Regions from separate parts of the Peribacillus sp. NPDC094092 genome, predicted to be linked through region 4. Evidence: riboswitches for the same ligand, from Rfam matches in the RefSeq annotation. Region 4 holds a riboswitch; each other region holds the start of a gene.
The links. A riboswitch is a leader RNA that binds a small molecule or an ion and turns the genes downstream of it on or off. The one in region 4 is predicted to bind thiamine pyrophosphate.
Positions count from the first base shown of each region.

Region 1: linked by a shared signal. The riboswitch ahead of ACQKNS_RS12065 (ABC transporter substrate-binding protein) and the one ahead of tenA (thiaminase II) in region 4 are both predicted to bind thiamine pyrophosphate.
Region 2: linked by a shared signal. The riboswitch ahead of thiC (phosphomethylpyrimidine synthase ThiC) and the one ahead of tenA (thiaminase II) in region 4 are both predicted to bind thiamine pyrophosphate.
Region 3: linked by a shared signal. The riboswitch ahead of tenA (thiaminase II) and the one ahead of tenA (thiaminase II) in region 4 are both predicted to bind thiamine pyrophosphate.

Region 1 is NZ_JBNNUC010000002.1:636,037-640,746, reverse strand. It holds gene ACQKNS_RS12085 (TatD family hydrolase) at 1-705, opposite strand, end outside; gene ACQKNS_RS12080 (ABC transporter ATP-binding protein) at 721-1,464, opposite strand; gene ACQKNS_RS12075 (ABC transporter permease) at 1,448-2,230, opposite strand; gene ACQKNS_RS12070 (thiamine-binding protein) at 2,227-2,511, opposite strand; gene ACQKNS_RS12065 (ABC transporter substrate-binding protein) at 2,523-3,518, opposite strand; TPP riboswitch at 3,653-3,762, opposite strand; gene ACQKNS_RS12060 (protein-glutamine gamma-glutamyltransferase) at 4,064-4,710, shown strand, end outside.
Region 2 is NZ_JBNNUC010000001.1:1,837,801-1,842,510, reverse strand. It holds gene ACQKNS_RS08780 (hypothetical protein) at 1-146, shown strand, start outside; gene ACQKNS_RS08775 (histidine phosphatase family protein) at 374-907, shown strand; gene ACQKNS_RS08770 (HAD family hydrolase) at 1,047-1,835, shown strand; TPP riboswitch at 1,951-2,065, shown strand; gene thiC (phosphomethylpyrimidine synthase ThiC) at 2,200-3,978, shown strand; gene ACQKNS_RS08760 (hypothetical protein) at 4,001-4,171, shown strand; partial or broken gene ACQKNS_RS08755 (DUF3231 family protein) at 4,268-4,710, opposite strand, start outside.
Region 3 is NZ_JBNNUC010000001.1:1,276,654-1,281,363, forward strand. It holds gene ACQKNS_RS06075 (GDSL-type esterase/lipase family protein) at 1-660, opposite strand, end outside; gene ACQKNS_RS06080 (N-acetyltransferase family protein) at 879-1,385, shown strand; gene ACQKNS_RS06085 (aspartyl-phosphate phosphatase Spo0E family protein) at 1,454-1,648, opposite strand; gene ACQKNS_RS06090 (Fur-regulated basic protein FbpA) at 1,903-2,091, opposite strand; SAM riboswitch class I at 2,267-2,370, opposite strand; TPP riboswitch at 2,528-2,633, shown strand; gene tenA (thiaminase II) at 2,723-3,412, shown strand; gene thiW (energy coupling factor transporter S component ThiW) at 3,428-3,949, shown strand; gene thiD (bifunctional hydroxymethylpyrimidine kinase/phosphomethylpyrimidine kinase) at 3,918-4,710, shown strand, end outside.
Region 4 is NZ_JBNNUC010000001.1:308,466-313,175, reverse strand. It holds gene ACQKNS_RS01455 (AMP-binding protein) at 1-1,536, shown strand, start outside; gene ACQKNS_RS01450 (SDR family NAD(P)-dependent oxidoreductase) at 1,590-2,336, shown strand; TPP riboswitch at 2,461-2,588, shown strand; gene tenA (thiaminase II) at 2,723-3,406, shown strand; gene ACQKNS_RS01440 (ECF transporter S component) at 3,421-4,005, shown strand; gene ACQKNS_RS01435 (ABC transporter ATP-binding protein) at 4,018-4,710, shown strand, end outside.

The DNA.
Region 1 (4,710 bases), on a different contig from region 4:
TTTTATCGAAGCAATCTGACGCACACTTTCATGCATCATGCCAGGATGGGTCCATTTCCCTTTGAAAACCCCTTCAAACGGCCATGGTCCATCCGTTTCAATCATCATCAGCTTAAGTGGGTAAGCCGAAACCAATTCCTGTATTTCCCTCTCATAACAAACATCAGGTGTAATCGAAATGCGGAAGCCCTTTTCTGCCATTCTTTCGACTGTCCGGATATCGCCTTTAAACCAATGAAAGTGTGCCTTTGTGATTTGATGCTTATCCAAAAGGTCGCAAACGATGGGTGCATCGTCATGGACGGCATGAAGGATAACCGGCTTTTCAACCTCTTTAGCCAAGGTCAGGAACCTTTCCAGTATCACTATATACGCTGAGTTATCCATATCGGGATTTTCCTGCCTTAAGTAATAGGGCAGCCCAACCTCGCCTATGGCAACCATATCTTGACGATGTTCCCGCATCCAGTTCAAAAGTTCGTTCACTTCTTCATCGCTTGGGAGGGGCTGCTCTGGATGAAAACCAAAGGCAGGCTTTATTCGTGAATCCTTGAGTGAGAGCTGATAATTGTTAATCGAAGAAGCCAAATTCATGGAAACAGACAGCAAGGATTCCATATGGACCTTTTCCATGTCAGTCAGAATCTGCTGCCGCTTAACAACATCATACCGGTCCAAATGGATATGACTGTCGATGATCCTCAAGTTCAATCGCCTCCTTTAAGTAGAAATAGTTGGCTTCAGTGCTGCATATAAATCTCTCTTCAAATGAAAAAATTCATCACTAAGAAGCTGTTCTTCACTTCTTGGCCTTGGAAATGGAATTTTCACTTCTTTGATGACAGCAGCCGGTTTTGCTGATAACACATAAATTCTATCTGAAAGGAAAACCGCTTCATCTATGCTATGCGTAACAAATAGCACCGACCTCCGATTTTCTTCCCAAACCGATAACAGCCATTTTTGCATTTGCAATCTTGTCAGTTCATCCAAGGCAGAAAAGGGTTCGTCCAGGCACATCAAGTCCTGTTGACTTAAGATACTCCGGATGAATGCGGCCCTTTGCTTCATGCCTCCTGATAATTCATGCGGATATGCTTTCTCGTACTCTTCTAATCCAGCTTTCATCAAAAGGGCTTTTGCCTTTTCTTTATCTCTGATTCCAGCAAGTTCACTTCCAAGCAAAACATTTTCCAATACCGTCCTCCAAGGTAGAAGCGAAGGCTGCTGAGGCATATAGCTGATATGGCCCTTTAAGCCATTAATCTTTTTACCATCCAGTGAAATGATGCCCTGATCTGGCTTCAGAATGCCGCCGATCAAATGGAACAATGTACTTTTACCGCTCCCCGATGGCCCAAGGATCGTGACAAATTCCCCATCATCCACATGGAAATTCATATTATCCAATATATTCTGTTTACCATCGAAAGAATAGGAGACGTCTTTAATTTCCAGCTTCATCCTTTTCGCCCTCCTTTCTCTTCCAAGAAATTAAGTATTTCTCCAGGAAGGTGATGATTCCAAAAAAGATCAGGCTCATTCCCATGATGATGAAAATGGCAACAAACACCCGATCTGTCCTGAACGCAGAGGAAGCGAGGGTCATATAAACACCAATCCCCGATTTTGCCCCAAGCCATTCCGAAATAACCGCACCCATTACACTATAGGTGGCCGAAATTTTCAGGCCGGAGAAAATGAACGGGACCGAGTGAGGGAGTTCCAGCTTCCAAAATAGCTGGTTTTTTCCCGCTCCCATCATCTTGAAATAATGCTTAAGTTCGTAGGGTGTCTGGCGAAAACCGTCCAATGATGCAACCGCAACCGGAAAAAAACATACAAGCGAAATCACTATTAACTTAGGCAGCATGCCAAAGCCAAACCAGATCACCAAGAGCGGCGCCAAAACAATGATCGGTATATTTTGTGATAGTATGAGCAGTGGATAAACAGCGTCCTTCACACCTGGAAATAGGTGTAAGATTGCCGCTATCAATAAGCCGATGCAGCTTCCAATAAAAAAACCCGACAACGCAAGCTCGGTTGTGGATATAAGGTGTCCGAAAAGATTGCCGGACGACTCAATTCCTTCAATGAAAATGGCAGATGGAGCGGGAAGCAGCCATTCTTCGACTTTCAATAAGACTGTCACTGACTCCCATACTATCAGCAACAATAATAAAAGAAAGAAGGGAGCCCCCTTCTTCCAAATTCCCCTTCCGATCATGCCCGATATTTCTCCGTTAACGTATCCATCGTAATCCCGCTTGGCTGATATAATATTTTCACTTGGGAAATGACATTCGGCGATCCTATTTCAATCATTCTTACATTCATTTTTTCTATCACGGCAAAAAGTTCGGAAAGCTCACCCTCCATTGTCGTTTCAAGCGGGTGAACCTCATACTTGACACCTGATTCTTCAATGATCTTGATTGCTTCATCGACCATTGGGATGACATTTTCCCCTTTAGGGATAATCTGTATACTAATTAATGAGTTGGCCATTGCATTTCCTCCTATTTTGGTAAAAATTCATTGGTAAATGCCTTTTCAGGATCGAAATCACCTTCAAGAAGCTTATTTTCAATCATCCAATCACTGTAATTCTTCCAAATTTCAAGCTTTTGTTCACCCCATCGCGGAGCATCATCCTGATACTTGTCTGCAAGCCACTCCTGGCTTTTCTTCACCAGTTTTGCATCAAGATCCGGTGCAGCCTTTGTTAACATGTCTGCTGCATCAGCAGGATTCTTGATCGCAAACTGGTACCCTTTCGATGCTGCATGAACGAATGCTTTAACAGTCTCGGGATCTTCTTTTATCATCTTTTCATTCGTAGTCAATACAGGCGTATAGTAATCAAGTTTATCAGAGTATTCGGTTAAGTAAACCATATTAAGCTTCTCATTTCGCAATTCAGCCTCAATGCCTGTCCATCCATAATAAATCCAGGCAAAATCTATATCCCTTTTAACCGAAGTGAAAAAATCCGTGTCTCCTGTATTGACTATATCCACTTTATTTACATCCGCATTTTCTTTTTTCATGAGTGAATCCATGATGGCCTTTTCAACCGGAGATCCCCAGCCACCATACGTTTTCCCTTCAAAATCCTTGGGAGTTTTAATGTTCTTTGCTTCAGGGGAAGCGAATCCCGAGGTATTATGCTGGATGACGGCAGCTACCGAAACAATTGGCACACCCTGCACACGGGCCTGCGTTATGCCCTCCTGGTAACTGACGCCAAATTCAGATTTTCCTGAAGCGACAAGCTTATCAGCTCCTGCTTCACCTGGCATGATAATTTCCACATCAAGACCTTGTTCTTTAAAATAACCTTTTTCCTTGGCTACATACAATCCTGTATGGTTTGTATTCGGTGTCCAATCGAGCACGACCGATACTTTTTTTAATTCTTCATTTTTAGATGCTTCTTCTTTTTCATTCGTTCCGCCTGCACCGCATCCAGCCAAAAGGAACAACGAAGTTAACAGTGGCAAGAATTTATTCAAGTCATTATCCTCCTACACATCATATAAGATCCATATGCCGGAACCATATCGGGGCTCCAGGGTTCATTCAAATACTGGATAAATAAGCAAAAAACGCCCGAAGGTGAATTCGGACGTTAACATATAAAACAGAAAGTCAGTCATAATATGTTCCCTCCGCTGGCATCATCCAGATCAGGTTCAAAGAGTCAGCATCTAAAGGATGCAATCTCAGCCAGCAGTACCGGCCCCCCTACATTTCTCGCACATATGAACTTTTCTCTCCCATTATATCAATTCATGGGGAAAAAGGAATACTAATTTGCTTCTTCTCGCTAATTGGAAAGGTATTCCAGTCATCTAGGATATCCAGCAAAACATCTTTTGCGATGAAAGCAAAAAACTTCTGCCCACTTTTCATTCCAATCATTCTCGGCTGCAAAGGCGCTGAAACGTTCCAAATAGTCACTTCCTTGCTGGCATTCATATAATGAGCATTATGTAGACATTTTTGTTTACCCGTTTTATTAACCGTTCATTTAAATAAGCAAAAGGTGGATATGATCATGATAAAGATTAATCACAAATGGTTAGATGTCAGTCAAATCCAACCAGGAATAGCACCTGCTAAATCGCTTGAAATTGTTCAATCGCTGGCGGAGGATTCGAACGTTTTTGAATACCGGAACTTTGGAGAGTTTAATTTCGAGATACAACTGCGAAACCGAGTCATTGCGGCAGCCATTGCGTTGGATAAAAGTGATGCAGAATTTTCCACACTTGAGGAATCGGAATCCAATAAACAATATTGGCGCCTTTCAAAGGATGGCACCTTTACCCTTCAGCCAGGGGTTCTCCCTCATGCTGCACTCCTTGACATTTTCATAAATGGAAGGCTTTATGCTTTCGAATGCGGGACAGCGATAGTCGTCACTTTTCTAAAGGCCATATTGGATTTAATCGGCCCCAGGAATTTCGACCACCTTTTTTCAAACCTAGTTTTATATGACTGGCACCCTCCACAAAATATGGCTCTCGATATTCATCAAGGAAGGGATTATTTACCGGGAGATTGCGTTTATTTCAAAAACCCTGAGCACGACGAGTCAACTCCTGAATGGCAAGGTGAAAATGCCATATTATTAGGAAACAACCTCTATTATGGTCACGGAATCGGCATTACCAGTGCACAGGGAATCATCACGGAATTAAA
Region 2 (4,710 bases), 1.5 Mb from region 4:
GAGAAACGATTGAGGAATCAACCACTGTGGATAAGCTAAAGGAACATCTGGGGAAATCACTCAATGATTATCAATTCAGTGATTTGAGCGGAAAATATAAATTCAGGAAAAGATGTACGATAACGGAACTTCAATTCATGGAATAAACCAAACAGGAGAAGGCGAAATGCTTTCTCTTTTTTTCGATGCTATCATAATCAAATGCTTATAGGGACACAATCCGTAAGATTTTTAACATACACATTGTCTAGGGATCAGTAGGTTTTTATGGTTTCAACATACATTTTTTTATGGGTTTACATAGGGTAATATATTGATAAGGGCTTTTACTAGAAAGTGAAATGTATATGTTAAAAGATAAAAAGGAGAAGATATGAAAATTGGTTTGGTACGGCATTTTAAGGTGGCACATGAATTTCCCACTGGGAGACCGGTGACGGCGGATGATATGAAGCAATGGTTCGAGGATTATGATGCAGCGGATATCATTTACGGAACGACTTTATTTGGTGTGGAAGAATGGCAGGAATGCTATAGCAGTGATATGTCGAGAGCTGTCAAGACAGCGGAACATATCTATCCAGGTACGGTTCATCGTATGGAGGAGCTGCGGGAAATTCCCTCCCCCCCACTTAAAGGAAAAGTTAAGCTGCCGTTCATCCTTTGGGCCATCTGGATTCGCTGCTGCTCGGTAATCAACAAGCAGACAAGGGCGGAAATTAAGATTGCAGAGCGAAGGATCAATAAAGTATTGGATGAAGTCTTAGCAAAGGGAGAAAGGGATGTTCTGATCGTGAGTCATGCCGCCCTCATGGTATATATGAGGAAAGAGCTGATACGACGGGGGTTCACCGGTCCAAAATTCAAGATTGCCAGTAATGGAAAGCTTTATGTATTTGAAAGGTGATAAAAGGAAAATATCGGGTTTCCCACCAGAAAGGGTAAGGCATTTTCCGAATAGTTATTCTTTTTTTATTGGTTGTGGTTTATTATTGTAATAGTATAATTTTTACGAATTCAATAATAGGGAAAGAGGGGTGGACATTTTGCTGAAGGCAGTTTTTTTTGATTTAGATGATACATTACTATGGGATCAGAAAAGTGTAAAAGAGGCTTTTGTGGCCACATGTGAAGTGGCCAAGGAGAAATATGATCTGAATGTCGAGGAGTTTGAAGAAGCGGTGCGGAAGGAAGCGCGCGAGCTTTATTCTTCTTACGATACATATGCATTCACACAAATGATCGGAATCAACCCATTTGAGGGACTATGGGGTAATTTTCGGGATGATCATGATGAATTCCGAAAGATGGCCGGGATTGCACCAGGTTATCGGAAAGAAGCGTGGACGAAAGGGTTATTGGCATTAGGGATCGATGACCCGGAATTTGGGCTTGAACTGGCAGAACGTTTCCCTGCCGAGAGGCGCAAAAAACCATTTATCTATGAAGAAACATTCCGTGTTCTGGATGAATTAAAAGGGAAATATAAATTGCTATTGCTTACGAATGGATCTCCTGAACTGCAAAATACCAAACTTGAAATTACGCCTGAACTGGTTCCTTATTTCGACCAAATCGTGATTTCAGGCGCATTTGGACGAGGTAAACCGGATGCCTCCATTTTTGAGCATGCTTTGGAAATCATGGAGCTTGGTAAGGATGAAGTATTGATGGTCGGAGATAATTTAATGACCGATATCCTTGGAGCATCACGCGTAGGCATAAAGTCGGTTTGGATAAATCGCCATGATAAGGAACGGAATGAAGTGATTCCAACCTATGAAATCAAGCATTTAGAGGAGCTTTACCCAATCATTGAGAACCTGAGGAATTAAATGACGGTCCTCTCCAAATAACAAATTTTGGAGAATTGTAATGAAAATATTAGGTCTTTCAAATTATTTACAGAATGAAAAGGGTGAGATATAGTAACCCTGTAATCAATTAAATTATTCAGACTAGGGGTGTCCAATAAAAGTTGGGCTGAGAGAGAAGCGCTTTAGCTTCTTAACCCTCAGGACCTGATCTGGTTCATACCAGCGTGGGGAAGTTAGAATCTACTAAACAATGACATTTCAATTGGTCATTTCTGTAGCCATACTAACGTTAGCCAGGTCTTAAATAGGAGATCTGGCTTTTTCGTGCGAAATGGATTGGATTTTGTCCTTTTTAAATAACTTAAAAAGGAGAAATGAAATCATGATGAGTAATTCAGTAAATGACATGAACGTTTCAATCATGTCCAGCTTTGCCGGGAGTAAAAAAGTGTATGTTGAGGGATCTAGACCCGATATTAAAGTACCTATGCGTGAGATTAAGCTAAGTCCGACTACAGGGTCATTCGGCGAAGAGGAGAATCCGCCTTTACGAGTTTATGACACAAGCGGTTTTTATACGGATTCAGAATATCCCATTGATATTCGTAAAGGTCTTGCCCCGATTAGACGAAGCTGGGTCCTTGAAAGGGAAGATGTTGAAGAGTATGAAGGACGTGAAATAAAGCCCGAAGATAACGGGTATAAAAAAGAGTCACAAACCAAAGCAGAAGTTTTTCCGGGATTGAAAAGAAAACCATTGCGTGCAGTGAAAGGGAAAAACGTAACCCAGCTCCATTATGCCCGAAAAGGTATCATTACCCCGGAAATGGAGTTCATTTCGATCAGGGAAAATGTTACCCCTGAGTTCGTAAGAGAAGAGGTAGCTAGCGGGCGGGCGATCATTCCGGCAAATATTAACCATCCTGAAAGTGAGCCCATGATCATCGGGCGTAATTTTCATGTGAAAATAAATGCGAATATAGGAAATTCCGCTGTTAGTTCATCGATCGAAGCTGAAGTGGAGAAAATGACTTGGGCTACACGTTGGGGTGCAGACAATATAATGGATCTTTCCACCGGAAAGAACATTCACACGACACGGGAATGGATTATCAGGAATTCACCTGTGCCAGTCGGGACGGTTCCGATCTATCAAGCATTGGAAAAAGTGAATGGAGTCGCGGAAGATTTAAATTGGGAAGTTTTCCGGGATACATTAATCGAGCAGGCTGAGCAAGGTGTCGATTACTTCACCATACACGCCGGTGTGCTTTTGCGTTACATTCCCATGACAGCAAAACGAGTTACGGGAATCGTGTCCCGAGGGGGCTCGATCATGGCACAATGGTGCTTGGCCCACCACCAAGAAAGTTTTCTCTATACCCACTTTGAAGAGATTTGTGAAATCATGAAGGCGTATGATGTCTCATTCTCATTAGGTGACGGCCTCCGTCCTGGATCCATTGCAGATGCAAACGATGAGGCTCAATTTGCTGAATTGGAGACACTTGGGGAATTGACGAAGATTGCTTGGAAGCACGATGTTCAAGTCATGGTGGAGGGACCCGGTCACGTACCGATGCATTTGATTAAAGAAAATATGGATAAGCAGCTTGAAGTCTGTCAAGAAGCACCATTCTATACCCTGGGACCATTGACAACGGATATAGCTCCTGGATACGATCATATCACTTCTGCGATTGGTGCTGCCATGATTGGATGGTTTGGAACTGCCATGCTGTGTTATGTGACACCGAAAGAGCATCTGGGACTTCCGAATAAAGAAGATGTTCGTGTAGGGGTCATTACTTATAAAATTGCGGCCCATGCAGCAGATCTTGCTAAAGGCCATCCGCAGGCAAGAAAGCGGGATGATGCCCTTTCAAAGGCTAGATTCGAATTTCGTTGGAGAGATCAATTCAATCTTTCCCTCGATCCTGAAAGGGCGGTTGAATATCATGATGAAACACTTCCGGCAGAGGGTGCCAAAACAGCCCATTTCTGTTCAATGTGCGGCCCGAAATTCTGCAGTATGAGGATTTCCCAGGATATCCGTGATTTGGCGAAGGAAAAGGGTCTGGGTTTTGATTCGGTAATCGATGAAGGTCTGAAAGAAAAAGCGGATGAATTCAGGAAAACGGACGGGGAAATCTATCAATGATTCCGACGAGAGGGAGAATTCGATGAATCGGGTAATCCAAATAAAAGTTGAAATGAAACAGTTGGAAGCTCAATTGGAACAGCTGAAAAGGGAGCTGAACATTTTTCGCGAGAATTGTAATCATGAATTTGTAAAAACTGATTATAGTCAACAATGTATAAAGTGCCACTTAATTGAAAGCCTGCAATGGTAGTGATTCCGTAATCGTCTTCATTATCGAAATTAATCCCTTAATCATGTTGGGCATCAATCACAATGTCACCATGATTGGGGGATATTTCATTACTATTTACATGCTTGTTTTATTAATATGAAGAGGAGGAGGGACAAGCCATCCTTTTTCCTTATTCAATCTTAGGAAGTCAGCACCCATTGCAGCTTTATTGGTATGGAATTGTGCGAACATCTGTGCAATATCTTCGCGGATGCATTGACCCATGATTTGGCTGCAAGCAACTAATCCTGCATTTATATCGATTGATACTGAAGCAGAGATTTCAGGATCTTGAAAACGTGCCCCTCCAGGAATATCCTCCAAATTAGCTTTAGGCCTTTCAGGTGGTGACGGAGGCAGTCCTACGTTATTTTCTTTTAATAATGATTCAAGTTGGTCATGTTCCTGTTTCCCTTGATTGATCACTTCAACAAGTAATTTATGCAAATCCTTGTCTCCACCAGTATGATTAAGCATAGTTTAATGACAGGCAATAAAGCCTTTTGTAGTTGTTAAAA
Region 3 (4,710 bases), 970 kb from region 4:
CTGATAGCCTTTTTCATTCGGATGTAACTTATCACTAAAATACTCTGTCTTCTTTTTATCTTCAAAAAGATCATTTGTAGGAATGAATAACATCCTTTTATCTTTATCCGCTATCCCCTTTATTGACTGGTTATAATCGCGAATGTGCTTTTCAAGTTTTTGATTATCTTTAATTGGGTTATATAGTCCCACTACCAGAATATCCGCTTTATCGTTTGCCTCCATCAATGTTGATGTAATCTTTTTCAGATGACTGATATACTCCCGTTTACCCTCAATGATTTTTCGGTCACTTATTTTCTCCAATTCCCCTCCATTACTATTGATCAAGTCATTCGTTCCAATATAAACGATGAAAGTATCGGCTTCATCAAGTTTCGTTTTAATACGGTAATCATCAAGCTGTTTCATCACACCATCCGTTTCCTGGCCTTTTATACCGTAATTCCAAAAACTCACTTTTTGTTCCGATTGCGGATTATTCAATTCATCCTCAAGGCCTTCTATATATCCTTCCCCGTTCTTATCCCCTTTTCCATAGGTTAATGAATCTCCAAATGCCATCACCCTTTGCACATCTTCCGACTCCGATGCCTGAAATTCATATGCAGCAAAACATATAACTAGTACTATAATCAAAAAAACTGCCAATTTCTTCATTTGCTTCTCCTCTTGTCTCTTTACTAGAAGTATTTAATCTTTTACATACCCAAAACACCTGCAGTCTTAACATAAAAAAAATTGTCAGATAAAGAGTAAAGAGTGTATGATTATATAAAACTTTCAATGGATTGGGTGTCATTCACCGTCCCTAAAACAAAAAACGGGATTACCCTTCATTCTGGAGATTGAATAAATGATAGTTAGGAGTTTAAATCATGGAAGAGCACATAGAGTTTAGAGAGGCAGAACTATCTGATCTACCCAGAATTGTTGAAATATATAATTCGACAATTGCGTCAAGAATGGTCACGGCAGATACTGAGCCTGTATCCGTCCAATCGAGGGTTAAATGGTTTGAGGAACATCATTTAGAAAGTAGACCGCTATTTATCATTACTATAGAAGGGAAAACTGCTGGATGGATGAGCTTTCAATCCTTCTATGGCCGGCCGGCATATAATTCCACTGCCGAAATCAGCATTTATATTGATGATTATTTCCGGGGAAAAGGAATCGGACAAATTTCGATTCAAAAGGCTATTGAATTGAGTCCAAAATTAGGTGTTAAGACTCTATTGGGTTTCATTTTCGCGCACAATACACCAAGCCTAAAGCTTTTTTCCAAATTCGGGTTTGAAGAATGGGCACATTTACCTCAAGTTGCCGAGCTGGATGGGATTGAGCGGGATTTGGTCATTCTTGGTAAACGTGTCGATATTTAATATTATTCTTTTGAGCTATTGCCTTGAGCAGTAGCTTTTTAATCTTAATCGAGGGCGAATTGGCTCATTTAAAAATACCTATATACTTTCTGGAGGGGAAAATGTTCGGCATCTCTTTTACTTGTTAACGCATTTAATAGTGTATCCAATTCTTGACTGGCTTGAACAGTCAGCAGACTTGATAAGCCGTAAATTGCTGCCAAGTTGATCATTTCTTTTCTCTTCTCTTCTACTTTTTCTATAGTTACCTTACGGCAAGGCATTATATAGTCACCTCCTAATTATTCAATATTTTTACACTTTCATCATAATGAAACCACTAGTTAAAATCAACTATTTTTCAGAAAATAAATGTGTTATTTTAAAGGTTAAATGTGACAAAATGACTATTAAATTCTATAATTATGTATATTTAGTGTCATTTTCTATCAAACGCAAAAAAAGCATCCACTAGTGTAGACTGCGAATGCTTACATCATATCCCTTATCCAAGAACCCAAAATATAGTCATCGTTTACTATGTCATCCATTCGGAAGGTGACTCGGTATTAGGTCTATTTATAACAACCTTATATTCATCTTCAAGTACTTTTAATGGGGCATCATAAAGGTGCCTTTCATCAGAGGTTTTGTATACTCCATTGGCCAATAACTCTTCAATAAGCTTTGCCTTCCTCTGTTCAATCCTCTTAAATAATTCTGCCATGTAAATGGCTCCTTTCCTAGTCATCCTAGAGCCTGCTTCTAGTAGCTAAACTTTATCAACTTGTTAGATTTTCACCAAATTATATATACCTTTTCTATTATGTCACTAAACGTTATTTCCCAAAAATAAAAGCCCCTTCTAATTCAAGAAGAGGCTGACAGTGTCCGTACGGCTCTTCTTATCTTCCAAGCATATGCTTGTTGGATTTAGCACAGTTCCCAAACGGGTCCGCTGCCGAGGTTTCTTTGGGCCAAGTCCCTCCACCTCTCTGGATAAGAAATCGATATATAAATGATGTAGACATGATTTTATCCTAATAACCATCAAAAGTCAATTACCTGGTTCTCCCTTTTTCCTGGACATTAAGGGGTCCCTCTTTCAAATACAGGTTGCATTTTCTTGTCTTTCTGATATGATGTCAGTAATTACATACAATTCACACCACTAGGGGAGTCTTTTTTTAAGACTGAGATGGAATTAGTTCCGGACCCTTTGAACCTGAACCGGCTCATACCGGCGGAGGGAAGTGGATGATATCGTCCATTTTCAGACTATATCCATCTACCCCGTTCCGAATTCAGGAACGGGTTTTTTTCATTAACAAGGGATCCATTCTAAAGGAGGATGAACAATGGAGAATGTTAAATTAGAAAGATTCAGTGATAGACTGCATGCACGGTCAAAAGAGATTTGGAAAAGGAACCATTCACATCCCTTTGTCCAGGCAATTGGAAATGGTACGCTTCCTGAAAAGAAATTTGCTTATTACCTGAAGCAGGACTATATCTATCTCATGGATTATTCCAAGCTGTTTGCTTTAGGTGTCATCAAAGCACATAACATCGAAACCATGGCAAAGTTTGCGAGCATTTTAAATGAAACCCTTCAAGTGGAAATGGATATTCATCGGCATTATGCTTCCGAATTCGGGATCAGTTCCAAGGAATTGGAAGAAACAGAACCCACTCCAACCACTCTAGCCTATACAGGATACATGCTAAATGCAGCTCAGCATGGGACTTTGGCAGACTTGATCGCCTGTCTCCTGCCCTGCGCTTGGGATTATTATGAAATCGGTTTGCTATTAAAAGAACAAAATGGGGCAGCATTGGAAAACAATCGCTACGCAGATTGGATAAGATCCTATTCATCTCCTGAATTCGGGGAAGCACACAAATGGCTGATCGCTTTGTTGGAGGAATTGACGGAAGGCATGCCAGAAACAGAACTTCTTAGATTAGAAAAGCACTTTTTGGTTACTTCCCGATATGAATATTTATTCTGGGATATGGTTCAAAATGAACAGGATTGGCCGCTGTAGGTCGTTGGCATGATGATGAATCCTATCAAGAAACTGACATTGACTGCCATGATCACGGCTATAACGACACTGACCAGTTCATTTATTTTCATCCCTGCAGGTTTTGCAAAAGTCTTTCCCATTCAGCATCTGGCAAATGTCCTGACGGCCGTTCTATTGGGGCCAGCTTATGCTGTAACACAAGCTTTTTTAGTTTCCATCATTAGAAACATGTCTGGTACCGGTTCAATTTTTGCTTTTCCCGGCAGCATGATCGGTGCACTATTGGCTGCCATCCTTTATCGAAAAACACAAAGCTTAAAATTCGCCTGTTTAGGTGAAGTGATCGGGACCGGCATTCTCGGTTCCCTAGCCTGTTATCCACTTGCCCTCCTCCTATTGGGGGAAAAAGCGGCTCTTTTTGGTTTTTTACCGGCTTTTATGCTCAGTTCATTCACTGGGGCGATTTTAGCTTTCATATTACTTAAAATACTTCTAAAAAATAATTATATGAAGGGGTTTTTTTATGAAAACAGCATTAACCATCGCAGGCTCTGATTCAGGGGGCGGTGCTGGAATACAGGCGGATTTAAAAACATTTTCTGCACATGGTGTCTTTGGGATGTCTGCCATCACAGCCGTAACCGCACAAAACACAATGGAAGTCCGTTCAGTGCAGCCAATTGAAACAGCAATCATATCTGATCAAATTGCAGCGATCTTTGAAGATATTCCTGTCGATGCAGTAAAAATAGGCATGCTTGGATCAAAAGAAATCGTGGAAACAGTCGCTGCTTCCCTTAGAAACTTCATGCCTTCCATCATTATTCTTGACCCTGTCATGATTTCCAAAAGCGGCCACCATTTGCTCGACGAAAAGGCTGTCTCTGCCTTAAAAGTGGATTTGCTCCCGATTGCAACACTTGTAACCCCAAATGTACCGGAAGCGGAAGTACTTACTGGCTTGTCGATTCGAACGGAACAAGATTTCCACAAGGCATGCATGTCCATACAAGAAATGGGGCCAAAGGCCGTTTTACTTAAAGGAGGCCACGCAGCAGGTAATCCAAATGACCTTTTTTATGATGGCACTGACTTCCATTGGATCGAGGGAGAGCGCATTCATACAAAAAACACTCATGGCACTGGCTGTACCCTATCATCCGCCATTACATCAAACCTGGCAAATGGGCTGCCCTTGCAAGTGTCTATCGAAAAGGCCAAGACCTATATTTCTGAAGCGATACGCAATAGCTTTTCAATCGGTAAAGGTCATGGACCTGTCCATCATTTTCATTCATTTTCAAAAAAAGAACGGA
Region 4 (4,710 bases):
CATCCAGATAAGGTGGCGATTATCGATAAAAAAAGTAGTTTTACTTACAAGCAGCTTGGTAAGTTGGTCGATCGAATCGCTTTGGGCCTTTTGCATATAGGATTGGGTAAGGGGGATGTTGTCTCTTTTCAACTGCCTAACTGGAATGAATTTATAATTTTGCACTATGCTGTTACGAGGATCGGTGCCATTAGCAATCCATTGATACCGATTTATCGAGATAGGGAAATTGGCTATATGGTCAGGATGGCAGAATCTAAGATGATTGTTGTACCAGAGTATTTCCGTGGGTTTTATTACCCTGACATGATTGAAAGACTAAGCCAACAATGGCCGTCAATGAAACATATTTATGTGATTGGTGACAGTGCACCTAATGGGATGAAACTGTTCTCCTCCTTATTTGAGGAACCTTGGGAAGAACGGATGGATTCATCCATTTTGGATGAAATCACACATGACCCCAATGATGTGACTGAAATTATCTTTACCTCGGGAACCACAGGGAGTCCAAAAGGAGTTATGCATACACATAATACTCTTTGTATATCAACGAATTATTGGATTGACCGTTTACATTTAACATCCGATGATGTTCTTTTCATGGCGTCTACATTCGCCCATCAAACAGGTTTTGGTTATGGAGTTAGGCTCCCTACTCATATTGGAGGTACGGGAGTCTATCAAGACATTTGGAATCCGAGGGAATTTATTGAATGGGTCGAGAGGGAAAAGATAACGTTTACGGCAGGAGCTACTCCTTTTCTGCAAGATACGGTTCAAATGGAGGGGGTAGAAAGGTTTGACCTTAATTCGCTACGAGTCTTCGTGGCTTTAGGTGCTCCGATTCCCAGGCATTTAGTAAAGGAAGCCATGGAAAAAATACCGTTCAAGATTTTGTCAGGATGGGGGCAAACAGAAGATGGCTTGGTAACCTTGACAAGACTTGAAGATCCAGTAGAAAAACTGACGAATACTGACGGAATTCCGTTTCCGGGAATGGAGCTAAAGGTCGTCGATTTTGAAGGAGAGGTCTGCGCCCCGAATATAGAAGGCTCTTTATTAGTAAGGGGGCCAGCTCTTTTTGTCGGCTATTTTAAACGAATCGATGATACTTTAGCTGAGTATAGGGACGGATGGTTCATTACCGGTGATCGAGCATTCATTGATGAAGACGGGTATATTCGAATATCTGGAAGAAACAAAGACATAATCATACGGGGCGGTGAAAATATTCCAGTCGCTTATGTAGAAAATGTATTGTATGAACACCCGGATATTTCCAGCGCTCAGGTTATTGCAGTTCCAGATTCCCGTCTTCAGGAAAAAGCATGTGCATGTATCAGCATGAAAACGGGGAAGAGTCCGATCACGATGGAGTCCATGCAGGAATTTCTCTCGGAAAAGGGTTTGGCCAAACAATATTGGCCTGAATTTCTAGAAATAATGGATGATTTTCCCCGTACGGCAAGCGGGAAAATTCAGAAATTCCGGCTCCGGGAAATGATAAATGAAAAGATAATCGACAATATATAAGCAGCTTAACTATATCCATATTTACTAAATGTTGTAAGTGGAGGGGGACTAAGATGAATAAAAAAATAGCATTTATTACAGGTGCCGGAAGCGGAATTGGCAGGGAGATTGCAAAAAAATTGGCTTCTCGAAATTTTAACATCATCGTGGCGGATATAAATCATAAAAATGCTGAGGAAACGGTTTCTTTAATCGAAAAGTCGGGCTTTGAAGCAAGAGCGGTCCATTGTGATGTAACGAAATTAGAAAGTGTTAAAAAAGCCGTTGAAGAATCAGTGAACCATTATCGAAGAATAGATATATTGGTTAATAATGCTGGCTGGGATAAGGTGGAACCTTTTTTAAAAAGTGATCCTAGCACTTGGAAAAGGATTATCGATATTAATTTACTTGGGCAGATCCATGCTTGCAAGGAAATTTTACCTCTCATGATTGAAAATGGTTACGGAAAGGTAGTGAATATTGCATCCGATGCAGCTAGAGTAGGATCAAGTGGAGAGGCAGTTTATTCGGCTGCAAAGGGAGGGGTGATTGCCTTCACAAAAACGATAGCAAGAGAAATGGCACGTCACAAACTCAACATAAATTGTATTGCGCCAGGTCCTGCTGATACGCCCCTATTTCAAGAAATAGGCTCTTATAATGAAGGTATAGCAGGTGCCTTGGAAAAAGCGATTCCATTTCGTCGGTTAGCACAACCAGAGGACATTGCCAGTGCTGTTGCCTATTTCGTTTCGGAAGATGCAGGGTATATTACGGGGCAAACTCTTTCCGTAAATGGTGGATTAACAATGGTTTAATCAATCAAGTTAGGTGTTTATGCAAGACTGGATCTAAAAAATTAAGGTGAAAACTTTTTCTAATACGTTTGACAATTGGATTTATCGTGTTAATATAAAGGCAAATGGAAATTAAATATACAATTTGTACCACTAGGGGTGCTTTATTGGTAAAAGTTGATTTTACCGCAGAAGCTGAGATTAAAGATGACTTTAAGACCCTTAGAACCTGATCTGGTTTATACCAGCGTAGGGAAGTGGGGTCTGGAACAATACTTTTCTGTATTTTTTCAAGTACAACCACTTTCTTACGTTAAAGAAAGTGGTTTTTTGTTTGCAAAAAAAGGGGTGATAAAAGTTTTTTTTCTTTAAGATTCATTGAAAAATACAATTTGGAGGTAATGGACATGAAGTTTTCAGAGGAAATCCGTCGTGAAGTTGATCATATTTGGGAAGCTAGTTTTAATCACCCGTTTGTTGCAGGAATAGGAGATGGTACATTGCCATTGGAATGTTTCCGTTTTTATGTCATGCAAGATGCCTATTATTTATCTCATTTTGCTAGAGTTCAAGCTCTAGGGGCAGTCAAAGCTACAGATTTACATACAACAAGCAGGCTTGCCGGCCATGCACAAGGAACATATGAAGCGGAGTTGAAGCTTCATGAGAATTTTTCTGAGAGATTAGGCATCACAAAAGAGGAAAGGGAAAATTTCAAACCCGCCCCGACTGCGTACGCCTATACCTCCCATATGTATCGTGCAGCTTATTCGGGACATTTAGGGGATGTTATTGCAGCTATCTTGCCGTGTTACTGGCTGTATTATGAAATAGGCGAAAGGCTGCAAGGATGCACACCTGAAGAGCCGATTTATCAAGAATGGATAGCGGCGTACGGAGGAGAGTGGTTCCGCACTTTGGTGGAAGAACAAATTACGAGGCTTGATGAGATTGCTGAAAAAGTAACAGAGGAAGATAAGGAAAGGATGAAAGAGCATTTTATCCTAAGCAGCCAATATGAATACTCTTTTTGGGAAATGGCTTATCGTTTAGAGACATGGCCAGTGCATCAAGAAAAACTAGAAGTATAAAGGAGAATGAAATAATGAAAAAAGGATTGAAATTAACGGATATATTAGTCACGATCGTGATTGCGGTAGCATTCGGAATCGTTTACATCCTTTGGGGTTCGATTTATTATTCCGTTAAACCATTAGGATTACATTTGGACCAACTTATTTATGGAATGTGGTTTATAGCTGGCCCCGTCGCCTTTTTAATTTTACGGAAACCGGGTGTGGCACTTTTGGCGGAGATTGCTGCAGCTTCCGGGGAATTCTTTCTAGGTTCTCCTTGGGGGCTGACCGTACTGTTATATGGGGTGGTACAAGGTTTGTTCGCGGAACTGGTGTTCATGGCGTTCAAATATAAAAAATTCAATATGTCGGTGGCTGTTTTAGCTGCGGTAGCTTCCTGCCTTGCATCAGTACTAATGGATTTTGCATACGGGGAAATAGGTGCGCTTTCTACTTGGAATCTTTTGTTGTTCATGATAGCGAGGTTTGTGGGTTCCATATTCTTTGCAGGTGTGATTGCCTATTATCTAGTCAAAGTTCTGGAAGCAACAGGAGTAACCAATCTTGTTCGCCCGGTTACAAGTAAAGATTATGCAGAACTGGATCAAAAGTAGAGGTTGAGGGCCATGGAACCAATCGTTTCAGTTGAGAAGTTAAGAATGAAATTTCCCGGTGACGAATCTTTGTTATTCAAGGATCTATCCTTATCGTTTGATAAAGGGGAGAAAGTGTTATTGTTGGGACCATCTGGATGTGGTAAATCCACACTTTTGCAAGTGTTAAGCGGATTGATTCCGAATTCCATCGAAGTACCGATGAAAGCGGAGAAATTGAAATGCCCTTCTTCATGGGGATATGTTTTTCAAGACCCTGATAGTCAGTTTTGCATGCCATATGCCGATGAGGAAATTGCCTTCGTACTTGAGAATCTTTCCGTCCCTAGGGAAGAAATGAGAGAGAAGATCCAAAATCATATCCGTAATGTAGGATTGAACCTGGGCCATACAAGTATAGAAACATTATCAGGCGGAATGAAACAGCGTCTGGCAATCGCTTCAGTATTGGCCCTTGAACCAGAAGTGATATTTTTAGATGAACCGACCGCCATGCTTGATCCGGAAGGAACAAAAGAAATCTGGGACTTATTGAAGGAAGTCGGACGAGACAAAACGGTTATTATCGTCGAACATAAAATCGACCATGTTTTAGAATTCATCGAACGAATCGTGCTTTTTAATGATGAAGGCCAAATTATGGCTGATGGTCCGAGAGACACCATTCTTTCACGATATAAAAATGAAATGAAAGAACATGGAATT